One region of the Allobosea sp. UC22_33 genome, then DNA from elsewhere that is predicted to be linked to it. Evidence: riboswitches for the same ligand, from Rfam matches in the RefSeq annotation. Region 1 holds a riboswitch; the other holds the start of a gene.

Region 1 (5,984 bases):
GACGGTCGCGTTGACGAGGAAGCTCGCCGCGAATGTCGTCATGGGGCTCAGCGGCAGGCCGGCCTTGGCGACGATGCCGTTGGTGATGCCGCCATAGATCGAGATCGGCGAGAACCCGCCGGCCTGGGCGCCGTGAACGATCATCAGACCCATCAGCAGCGGCGAGATCTGGTATTTGAAGGCGAAGCCGAGGGCGATGGGGGCGATGATCGCGACCGCGCCGGGGCTGACGGCGCCGACCGAGGTGAGCAGCGCCGAAATCCCGAACATGATCCACGGGATCGCCGCGATCCGCCCTCTCACCGCACGAACAGCCAAACGCACCAGCCAATCGATCGTGCCGTTGTTCTGGGCCAGGGCGAACAGCCAGGTGATACCGACCAGAGTGAGGAAAAGGCCGCCGGGAAAGCCGGCGATGATCTCGGCCGATTTCTGGCCCGCCAGCAATGTGCCGACCAGAAAGGCACCGATGAATGCGAGCACGCCCATGTTGATGGGCCAGAGTGTCGCGACAACGAACATCGCCACGAGGGCGTAAATCGAGATGAGTTGCGGCGTCATCGGGTGTCCTCCGGGGCTTTATTTTTTTGTCGGCGCCTTGCGTCCACGGATGTGGAGCAAGCGTGCCCTGCATCAGTTTGTATGCGTCGTTATCGTTCTTATATCCTACAAATGTCATGATGTATATATCGCTCTCCATCACGGGTTCGCCTTGCCCGCGTGTTATATTGCGGCGCCCGTCGCTGCCGGAGATTGCCAAGGTGAAGCCAGTTCCAACCACGATGCGGATCCGCGGGGCTTTGGAGAACGCAATCGTCGAAGGACGCTTTCCCCCCGGCGCAAGGCTCGATCCGGAGCTGCTGGCGCGCGAGTTCGACTGCTCGCGAACACCGATCCGCGAGGCTCTTCAGCAGCTCGAGGCATCCGGCCTGGTCCGGGTCTTCCCCAAGCGTGGCACCTTCGTCTCAGAATGGAAGGCGGAGGAGCTGGCCGAGCGCTTCGAGGTCATGGCCGAGATCGAGGCGGCCTGTGCGCGTCTCGCAGCCCGCCGTATCACCGATGCCGAGTTGACGGAGTTCGAGGCGGTTCATGGGGCCTGCCGTGCGCTGGCGGAGGCCGGCGATGTCGACGCGTATTACGTGCGCAATTCTGATTTCCACCACTGCATCTACCATGCGACGCACAACGCCTTCCTCGAACAGGAGGCGTCCCGGCTGCACGCGGTGCTGCAGCCCTACCGGCGCATGCAGCTGCGCGTGCGCAATCGGATGGCGCGCTCACTAGCCGAACACGATGACGTGCTGGCGGCCATCCGGTCAGGTGACGGCGAGGCAGCGGCGAAGGCGATGCGTGATCACGTGGTGATCCAGGGCGATCGCTTCCACGATCTGATCGCTGCTCTGCGCCAGGATAATCGAACGCTCTGACGGGGCGATGAAAGCGACGTGTTCGGCGGCACGGTCATGATCGGTGCGCCCGAGCCTATCTCCGCTTCCTGAAGCGCTTAAACAGGAAGCGCGGCAGGTGCCCACCCAGGAGCGTCTCGATCGTTCCGTCGAGGAGGAGCCGGAGAATAGGTGGGCCTCCCAGTATTCCTGCGCGGCCGTTACTCGCGACGGTGATTGCATGGCGCCACTGAGGCGCTTCCGCGGCACAGCTGGCGACGCCCCAAATCGCTGGCCTTTGTTGTGGCCGCGTTCGTCGCGCTCGTTGGAGCGGTCTCGTCCAAGCACCAGATGGAGGTCTCAAAGTGCATCCAACCACGCCCCCGCATGCAACCGCGTGATCGCTTGACAGCTCAGTCGATTGCTCGTCATCTGCATCCGTTCCCAGGGGGGCCTCGCTAGGAGGCTGAGATTCCGCCGGCTGGGCTTTCGAGCCCGAGCAACGCGGTGACCCTCCGAACCTGATCCGGATCATACCGGCGTAGGGATGCGGGACATGCGGCCGTCACAGGCCCTGATTCCAGCTTGCGCTCGTGATCCTTCCAGCGATCGACGCTCCCGGCTTGGCCGTGCGCGTCCGAACGGAGTGGGCTTAAGTGACGCAGGCCGAGATCATCGCGGCGCTATCGGCGTTCATCGCGCTTCCGGACGCGTCGGAAGCCGAATTCGAGGCGATGGCGCTCAAGGTCTTCGCCTATCAGTTCCGCAACAACGAGCCCTATAAGCGCTTCTGCCTGCAGCGCGGCCGCACGCCTCTCTCGGTGAAGCGCTGGCGCGATATCCCGGCCGTACCGATCACTGCCTTCAAGGACCTGACGCTGAGCTGCAGCCCGCCCGAGCAGGCGGAACGCGTGTTCATGACCAGCGGCACGACGCAAGGCATCCGCGGCCGCAGCTATCACCCGACGCTCGACGTCTGGAAACGCTCGATGCTGGTCAATTTCCGCGCGCGCTTCATGCGCGACACCAAGCGCATCCGCATGGGCATCCTCTTCCCGGACGTGACGGAACTGCCGAACTCCTCGCTCGCCACCTACCTCTCGCTCGCCAAGCAGGAGTGCGGCACACCTGATTCCCAGACCTTCATTGACGCGGACGGCCTCGACCTGGACGGCCTTCTGTCGGCTCTGGAGCAGGCGGAAAAGAGCGGCGAGCCCTATGCCCTGCTCGGCGCGAGCTATTCCTTCGTGCCCGTGCTGGATGCCCTCGCCGCCAGCGGCCGGTGCTTCGCCCTGCCGGAAGGCAGCCGCATCCTCGACACTGGCGGCTTCAAGGGGCAGTCGCGCGAGCTGGGACCCGACGAGTTCTATGACGGGCTCAGCGCCGCCTTCGGCGTGCCGCGTTCGGCCTGCATCAACATGTACGGGATGACCGAGCTGAGCTCGCAGCTCTATGACGAAGGCAATGCGGTCTGCCCCTCCGTCAAATCCGGGCCGCACTGGATCCGCAGCCGGGTGGTCGATCCGCTGACCGGCGTCGACCGGCCAGAAGGCCAGCGCGGGGTGATCGTCCATCACGACCTCGCCCATTTCAACTGCGTCGCGGCGATCCTGACCGAGGATGCCGGGGAGATCGTGCCGGGTGGTTTCAAGCTGCTCGGCCGCGTCGATGGCGAGGCCTCGAAGGGTTGCTCGGTCGCGGTCGCCGAATTCCTCGCAGCGGCCCGGGGCTGACTGCCGTGATCGAGCATGCGGGCCATCTCCCGGGCCTGAACCGCGAAGCGCTGCGCTGGCGCGAGGTCGGCCATAGCGCCTGGGGCGAGAACGCCGTAATCGCCCTGCCGGAGCTGGACGAGGCGCAGGCGGCAGCGCTCTCAGCGCATGTGCGCGACAATGCCCGCGCCCGGCTGAAGCGGATGGAGACCGCGCGCATCGTCGCCGCGATCGACGGCGCCATCGCGCGCCTGCTCGACCGCCAGCACCCGCTGCGACGCAAGGCCGAGCATCTCCTGCCGATCGTCACCGGCTATGACCGCGAGACCGTCCGCCTCGGCCTGACCGGCTATCTCAAGACCTTCCGCAAGCCGCAGCTCTTGCGCTTCCTGGCCGAGGATTTTGCCAATCCCGGCCTGCTCGACGGTTTCCAGCCGACGCCCAAGGGCGGCTATCTGCGCGCCCATGGCCCTGAGCTTCTGCTGCATATCTGGGCCGGCAATGTCCCCGCGCTCTCGCTCTGGAGCCTGATCTGCGGCTTGCTGGTCAAGGCCGGCAGCATCGGCAAGCTCGCATCGGCCGAGCCGCTGACGGCCGGATGGTTCGCGAGCCTGCTCACCGAGATCGATCCCGAGATCGGCGAATGCCTCGCCGTCACCTGGTGGAAGGGTGGCGAAGCGGTGGCGGAGCCGGTCTTCCTGCGCGAGGCCGACACGGTGATGGCCTATGGCAGCAACGCTACGCTGACGGCCCTGCGCGCCAAGCTGCCGATCACCACGCGATTCCTGCCGCATGGCCACAAGATCGGCTTCGGCGTCGTCGCGCGTGAAGCGCTCGACAGCCGAAAGGCCCCGGCGCTGGCCCGGCTCGCCGCCCATGACGTTGTCCGCTACGAGCAGCAGGGCTGCTACTCGCCGCAGATGCTCTTCGTCGAAAACGGCGGAAAGGTCAGTCCTTCGGAGTTCTCCCGCTACGTCGCGCAGGAACTCGCCGCCTTCGCCTCGCGCCATCCGCGGCGCGCGCTTTCGTCGGGCGAGGCGGCTTCGATCGCATCATGGCGCGGTACGCAGGAAACCCGCGCGATGGACGGCGCCGCGGAGCTTATCGGCGAGCCCGCCGATCCCTGGAGCGTCGTCCATGTCGAGACGCCGGAAGCCCTCAGCCCGACGGGGCTCAACCGCACGCTCAAGCTCGTCGCGGTCGAAAACCTCGACGCGGTCCCTGCCCTCGTCGCGCCCTATCGCAGCTTCCTGCAGACGGCCGGCATCGCCGCATCCCCCGAGCGGCTGTTCCGGCTTGCGGAGCAGCTTGGCGCGGTCGGCGTCAGCCGCATCGCCCCGCTCGGCCGCATGACCGCGCCGGAAGCCGGTTGGCATCATGACGGGCGCTTCAGCCTGCTCGACCTCGTCAGCTTCACCGAGATCGAGCAATCGGCCGAAGCCGCGGCAGAAGGGTTCGCGCCCTATGTCGACTGATTCCGCCAAAACCGGTTTCGTCGCGATCGAACGCGCCAATTACCGCTACAATGCGGCCGGCCCGGCGGTCGTTGAGGCCGTCGACTGGACGATCCCGCGAGGCGAGATCCATTGCCTGCTCGGCCGCAGCGGCTGCGGCAAGACCACCTTGCTCAAGCTCGCCGCCGGGCTGCTGATGCCGAGCGAAGGCGCAATCCGCATCGGCGGCGAAGCGCTGACCGGCCCGAGCCCGCGCGCCGGCTTCGTCTTCCAGGCGCCGACCCTGCTCGACTGGCTGAGCGCGCTCGACAACGTCCTGCTGCCGGTCTCGCTGAAGCGCCGCCCCACCATCGCCGACAAGGATGCCGCGCTCGACCTGCTGGAGCGGGTCGGACTCGCGGATTTTGCGATGCGCCGGCCCGCCGAGCTTTCCGGCGGGCAGCAGAGCCGCGTCGCCGTCGCCCGCGCGCTGGTTGGTAATCCAGACTTGCTGCTGCTCGACGAGCCTTTCGCCGCGCTCGACGCGCTGACGCGCGAGGAGTTGCAGGACGATCTGCTGCGGCTCTGCGCGCTCCGCGGCACCACCGCGCTCTTCGTCACCCATGATATCGGCGAGGCCGTCTATCTCGCCGACAAAGTCGCGGTGATGGCGGCCGGCCGCGTGACGCATGTGCGCCGGATCGAACTCGTCCGCCCGCGCCACCGCGACATGCGCTATGCGCCCGGTTTCATCGCCGCCTGCCGCGCCTTGCGCGACGCCATGGATGATGCGGCCACGGCCCGCCGGAGGCCGGTGGCATGATCGCCCGCCTGCCCTCGCTGCTGCTGCTCGTCGCGCTGCTCGCCGGCTGGGAAGCCTGGTGCCGGCTCGGCGGCTTGTCGCCGCTGGTCCTGCCGCCGCCCTCGGCCGTGCTGATCACGCTGTGGAGCGAGATCGCGACCGGCAGGCTCTGGCCGCACCTGGCGATGACCGCCGCCGAAATGGCGCTGGGCCTCGGCATCGGCGCCGTCGTCGGGCTCGGCACCGGCATCCTGCTGGCGGAATTCCCGGCGCTCAGCCGCCTGCTGCGGCCCTATGTTCTGGCGAGCCAGCTCGTGCCCAAGCTCGCGCTCGGACCGCTCTTCATCATCTGGTTCGGTTTCGGCATGACGCCGACGGTCGTCATAACCGCGTTGATCTGCTTCTTCCCGCTGATGGAGAACACGCTGACCGGGATCAGCGAGGTCGATGCGTCCCGCCGCGAGCTCTTCCGCATGCTCGGCGCCGGCCGCCTCAAGACCCTGTTGCGCCTCAAGCTGCCATCGGCGCTGCCCGTCATCATGGCGGGCCTGCGCGTCGCGGTCGTGCTGGCGCTGGTCGGCGCCGTCGTCGGCGAGTTCATCGGCGGGCGGATCGGGCTCGGCGCCTCGATCATCGCCGCGCAGAGCGTGAT
Region 2 (5,984 bases), 590 kb from region 1:
CAGAGCACGAACCTGGTCGATCCCTGCGCCGTCTCCTTCGGCGATGCGCCCGTCCCGGTCACCCCGCTCGGGCGTCCGGCCGGCGTTCCCCGCTACAAGCTGGAAGCCTCGATCTGCCCGATCGTCTTCGACGTGCTCGACGGTGCCTTCCTCGTGGTCGAGCCGGCCGAGCCCTGCGTTGTGCAGGCCGCGCAATGCCGGATCGATCCGCGCGGGCTCTGGGGGCCCGATGCGCGTGTGGTCGCAGGCCAAGCCAAGGAGATCGAGAAGGCCCGCGGCAGCGCCGAACGCGCCGTACGCGAGGGCTATCGGACGCTGACGGCCAAATCCGACGCCGTCGAGCAGCGCGTGATCGCGCGCGAGCAGGCCGGGTTCTCGGCCGAGCGCGAGACGATCTGCCGCGATTTCCAGCGCGAGGGCCAGTTCGGCTTCTGCGGCGCGCGGATCACCGAGGCGCGGGCCGCCTCGCTGCGTGCCCGGCTCGGGCTCAATACCGAGCCGAAGCCTGCCGCCAAGCCGAAGCCGCGACCGAAGCCCGCGCCGCTGCCGCTGGCGCCGACGCAGTAGCGGGCAGAGCGTCATCCCGTGCGCGCTGCGGCATGAAATGCCGCTGCGCAGACACGGGACCGCATGACGAGAGGGCGCCTTTCAAGCGAAAGCGCGCGTCCTGCACGAGAGGGCGCCTTTTCCTGCGCACGGTCCCGCATCTGCGCAGCAGCACTGACGTGCCGCAGCGCGTGCGGGATGACAGCTTCAGCCCATCCGCTTCGCAAGCCCGGCCTCATCGAGCCCGGCCAGCGCATCGATAAGGTGCATCGCGAAGCTGCCCGGTCCGGCCGCACGCTCGACCGCGATCTCGCCGGCGATGCCATAGGCGGTCAGCGCCGCCGCGGCCGCGATCGCCGGATCGGGCTCGACCGCCCGGCAGGCGGCCACCAGCGCGCTCGAGGCGCAGCCGAGCCCGGTCACCCTGCTCATCAATTCATGGCCATGCGCGACCGCCAGGGCCCGGTCTTCCGTCTCGATCCGGTCGACCGCGCCGGTGGTGACGCGCACGATGTCGCGCCGCAGCGCGAAAAGCGGCTCCAGCGTCGCCATTTCCGTGGCATTGCCGCGCACCAGCACGTCGAACAGGGCGAGTACGTCGCCGACCAGACGCAGCCGCAACGGCGAGAGCTCGACGAAGACCGGGTCGAGCACCAGCGGTATCAGGCGCTCCCGCGCAACGCCGACGAGCTTGGGAATGGCGCGCTCGCCTTCGAGGCTGAGCGTGCCGAGATTGATCAGGATCGCGCCCGCTCCGGCCGCAACGGCCTCGACCTCGTCGGGATGGCTGGCCATCGAGGGCACCGCCCCGACGGCCAGCAGGATGTTGGCGGTGACGTTCTGCGCCACCGTATTGGTCAGGCAGTGGACGCGCGGGCGGCGCCTGGCCACCCGCGCGAGGATCGATGCGACGCTGCCTGCGTCGAGCTTTTCGCTGAAAGCGCTCATTCAGCAGCAGGTAGATAGATACTCCCGCCCTTGTCGAGGAATTCCTTCGACTTGGCCGCCATGCCTTCCGCTGCCATAGCTTCAAGGCTCGCGCGCTCGTTGTCGCTCATCGCCAGCACCTCGGCGCGCAGGTCCTGCGTGATCTTCATCGAGCAGAATTTCGGCCCGCACATCGAGCAGAAATGCGCGACCTTGTGGGCGTCCTTCGGCAGGGTCTCGTCGTGGAACTCGCGGGCCGTGTCGGGGTCGAGCGCCAGGTTGAACTGGTCCTCCCAGCGGAAGTCGAAACGGGCGCGGGAGACCGCGTCGTCGCGGATTTTCGCGGCCGGATGGCCCTTGGCGAGATCGGCGGCATGGGCGGCGATCCGATAGGTGATGACGCCGGTCTTGACGTCGTCGCGGTTGGGGAGACCGAGATGCTCCTTCGGCGTGACGTAGCAGAGCATGGCGCAGCCGTACCAGCCGATCATCGCCGCACCGATGCCGGAGGTGATGTGGTCGTAGCCCGGCGCGATGTCGGTCGTCAGCGGTCCGAGCGTGTAGAACGGCGCCTCGCCGCACTCGCGCAGCTGCTTGTCCATGTTCTCCTTGATCTTGTGCATCGGCACATGGCCGGGGCCCTCGATCATGACCTGGCAGCCCTTGTCCCAGGCGATCTTGGTGAGCTCCCCCAGCGTCTCCAGCTCGGCGAACTGGGCGCGGTCATTGGCATCGGCGATCGAGCCCGGACGCAGGCCGTCGCCCAGCGAGAACGAAACGTCGTAGCGGCGCATGATCTCGCAGATCTCTTCGAAACGCTCGTAGAGGAAGCTCTCGCGGTGATGCGCCAGGCACCAGCGCGCCATGATCGAGCCGCCGCGCGAGACGATGCCGGTGACGCGATTGGCGGTCAGCGGGACGTAGGGGAGACGCACGCCGGCATGGATGGTGAAATAGTCGACGCCCTGCTCGGCCTGCTCGATCAGCGTGTCCTTGAACACCTCCCAGTCGAGCTTGATCGGATCGCCGCCGACCTTTTCCAGCGCCTGGTAGATCGGCACCGTGCCGATCGGGACCGGCGAGTTGCGCAGAATCCACGAGCGGATGTTGTGGATGTTGCGGCCGGTGGAGAGGTCCATCACCGTGTCGGCGCCCCAGCGGATCGCCCAGACCAGCTTCTCGACCTCTTCGGCCGCGCCGGAGGTCACCGCCGAGTTGCCGATATTGGCGTTGATCTTGACCAGGAAGTTACGGCCGATCGCCATCGGCTCCAACTCGGGATGGTTGATGTTGGCGGGGATGATGGCCCGGCCGCGCGCGATCTCCTCGCGGACGAATTCCGGAGTGACGAATTCCGGCACATTGGCACCGAAGCTCTCGCCATCGGCATGACGCTCCCGCGCGCCCTCCAGCATGGCGGCGCGGCCGAGATTCTCGCGATGGGCGACATAGATCATCTCGGGCGTGATGATCCCGGCCTTGGCGAACTCGTATTGCGTCGTCAGCTGGCCGGGCTTGGCCTGCAGGATCGGGCGCTGCGCCGGGCAGGCGGGCACGAGCTGGTCGGCTGAGATGTGGCCGTTATCGGCGGCGGTGACGGTGCGTCCCGCGACCTGCTCGAAACCGCGCGCGTCGAGCCAGGCGCGGCGCGGCTGGACCAGACCGGCATTGAGATCGATTTTCGCGTCGGTCTCGGTGAAGGGACCGCTGGGATCATAGAGGCGCACCGGCGGCTCGGCATCGGTGGTCAGGACCACCTCGCGGAAGGGCACGCGCATCTGCGGATGCTCGGGCGCGGCGACATAGATTTTGCGCGAGCCGATGATCGGCCCGGTCGTGACGCTTTGGGGGGCGGTCTTGACGCTGTTCTTCTGGGGTTTGGTGTGGGCATTCATGGGGGATCTCCTCCTTGGTACAGGTCAGGAGATCCGGCGTCGAAGCGGTTCAGTCGCTGTCTGCGGGCAAGGCTTTGCGCCCTGCGATCGCGTTCCAGTCCCTCCGCCGGTATGACCCGGATCAGGTTCGATGGGTTCAGCTTCGAAAGCCGTCTCAGCCCTTGCGGGCACCCCTCGGAACGAGGACGAGGTTAGGCGCAGCGCCGCCGATTGGCAACGGGCTGTGCGAAGCTCCGATAGGACTGGGAGGAATGGCTCAGGCGGTCCGGTCGACCAGCGCGCCCTGCCCGGCCGGCAGCACGGCTTGGGTCTGCTCGACGCTCTGCTGGAGCATGGCGAGAACGCCTTGCTCGGCCTGCGCATTCTGCTTGAGCATCTCGATGGAGAGCGCCTGCCGGGTCGAATCGGCCTGCATCGAGACAATGCTGCGGGCAAGGGAAACGGCGTCGCTCATGGCAGGCACCCTAGCCGGACAGCCCTACCAAATCCTGAACCCGACCCTTCAAGGTGCGATGATCGAGGGTACGGGCTTCGGCATCGGCGGATCGCGATCGGGCCTGACGGGAGCCTGCGTCTTGCCTTCGCCTGCACCGCGCTTCTCGTCGCGAGGCGCCACGCTGTTGGGCGCCGGCGGACGCACGGCTTCTCCCGCCCGTGGCGATAGCGGCACGCCGGGAGCACGCTGCTTGGCCGGAGGAGGCGCCGTCTGCGCTAGCACCGGCAACGCTCCCGGCAGACTCGCGACGAGCAACCCGGCCAGAACCGGAACGAGCTTTCTCATGGCGATACCTCCTTTCGGCCATCCCATGCAAACGAAACAGGCGCAGGGAACGGGTGTTCCCTGCGCCTGCGGAAGAGCGGGGCTGCTCCGAGAGCTGCCCGACCCGATCGTTACTGGTTCTGGCCGCTCAGCAGCGGCGTGATGCGCCGGAGCGTGACGCGCCGGTTCTCGCGCGCGGCCTCCTGCGTATTCACCTTCAGGTACTGCTCGCCATAGCCCTGAGTCGTCAGGTTCTCCGGCGGGATCTGGAAGTCGCGCGTCAGGATCTCCGCGACCGACTGCGCCCGGCGATCGGAGAGCGAGAGATTGTCGACATCGGCGCCGACGGCGTCGGTGTGGCCCTCGATGAGGAAGACCTCGTTGGGCGAGCGCTGGAGCGCGCGCTTCACCGAATCCGCCAGCACCGAGAGGCGCCGCACCTGATCCGGGCCCACCTGCCAGGAGCCGCTGTCGAAATTGATCGTGTCGACATCGACGCTGCGCATGCGGGCGCGCAGATCCGGCGAATAGCGGACCTCGTCCAGCGTGTAGCGGCGCGGGATCGCGGCGATCGGCGGGGCGGTGATCGTCTCGTAGATCAGCGCCTCGTCGGCCTGGCCGGCATCGACGATATAGCGCTCGCGCGGCATCGGCAGCGGCGGCGGCGGCAGCACGACGACATCGTCGGCGAAGCGCCCGGGACGATCCCGCAGCGTGTTGTCGATGATGATCACCTCGCGGTTGTCGCGGTCGATGCGGGTGCGGCGAAGCAGCCGGCCCTCCTCGTCCGTGACGGTGACGATCCGCGTGCCGTCCGGGCGCTCGAAGACCATGCGGTTCTCGTCGCCGCGGCGCTCGGAGCGACCCTGCCAGCCGAGATCGCGGAAGCGCTGGTCCTCATCGCGGCGGATGATGGCGCGGCCGTCATCGTCGCGGATGATGGTGCGGCCGGGCTCGCGGATGATGGTGACGTCACCCTCGCGCCGCTCCTCGCGGCGGCTGCGGATATCCTCGAAGCGCTGCGCTCCTTGCGTCGCCATGATGCCGCCGAGGACACCGGCGCCGAGGCCGATCGCGCCGGCCACGCCCGGCGAGATGCCGCCGCGGCGGCCATCACGCTGGGGCGGCTGGCCGGGAGGCCCTCCGACCGGCGGCTGTCCTGGAACGGCACCGGGCTGCACCGGAGCGGCAGCACCGGGCTGTGGCGCCGTGCCCGGCGCTCCGCCGGACGGCATGCCGGGAGCCGGGCGGTTCGGCTGAGCCGGCGCGGCGCCTGCGGGCGGATTCGGGGCCGCGGTGCCGGGCTGGGTCGCAGCGGGAGCGCCGGGGGCTCCAGCCGGAGGCGTTCCCGGAGCGGGGCGCGTGGGCTGAGCCGGAGCCGCACCGGCGGGCGGGGGAGGCGTGGGAGCCGTCGCCCCCGGCAGCGCCGGAGTTGCGGGAGCGCCAGGTTGGGGCGCGGCGGCCGGCGGACGCGGTTGCGAAGGCTGCGCCGAAGGCGGAACGGCCGGACCACCGCGCGGAACGGCGGAAGGCGGAGCGCCCGCGCCGGGCTGAGCGGGAGCTCCTGGCTGGGACGGAGCGGTCGGCGCCGTCGCAGGTGGCGTTCCCGGCGGACGAGGCTGCCCCGGTGCCGCCGAGGGCGGAACGGCCGGACCACCACGCGGAACAGCCGAAGGTCGGGCACCAGCACCCGGCTGGGCGGGCGCACTCGGCGCCGCGGCGGGCGGCGCTACTGGCGGGCGAGGCTGGGTCGGTGCAGCCGAAGGCGAAACGGCCGGACCACCGCGCGGAACCGCCGAGGGCGGCGCGCCAGCGCCCGGTTGGGGAGCTGCGGCCGGCGGCGCTACCGGCTGAGG

The links. A riboswitch is a leader RNA that binds a small molecule or an ion and turns the genes downstream of it on or off. The one in region 1 is predicted to bind thiamine pyrophosphate.
Region 2: another riboswitch for thiamine pyrophosphate. It lies ahead of thiC (phosphomethylpyrimidine synthase ThiC); the one in region 1 lies ahead of ACFJGT_RS02030 (hypothetical protein).

Annotation. Positions count from the first base shown of each region.
Region 1 covers NZ_CP170556.1:432,660-438,643, reverse strand. Annotated here, with positions in the region: gene ACFJGT_RS02040 (SLC13 family permease) at 1-561, opposite strand, end outside; gene ACFJGT_RS02035 (GntR family transcriptional regulator) at 762-1,427, shown strand; TPP riboswitch at 1,822-1,951, shown strand; gene ACFJGT_RS02030 (hypothetical protein) at 2,042-3,118, shown strand; gene ACFJGT_RS02025 (acyl-CoA reductase) at 3,124-4,572, shown strand; gene ACFJGT_RS02020 (ABC transporter ATP-binding protein) at 4,562-5,353, shown strand; gene ACFJGT_RS02015 (ABC transporter permease) at 5,350-5,984, shown strand, end outside.
Region 2 covers NZ_CP170556.1:5,294,512-5,300,495, reverse strand. Annotated here, with positions in the region: gene ACFJGT_RS25645 (hypothetical protein) at 1-567, shown strand, start outside; gene ACFJGT_RS25640 (hydroxyethylthiazole kinase) at 754-1,494, opposite strand; gene thiC (phosphomethylpyrimidine synthase ThiC) at 1,491-3,368, opposite strand; TPP riboswitch at 3,449-3,553, opposite strand; gene ACFJGT_RS25630 (hypothetical protein) at 3,625-3,822, opposite strand; gene ACFJGT_RS25625 (hypothetical protein) at 3,871-4,149, opposite strand; gene ACFJGT_RS25620 (OmpA family protein) at 4,260-5,363, opposite strand.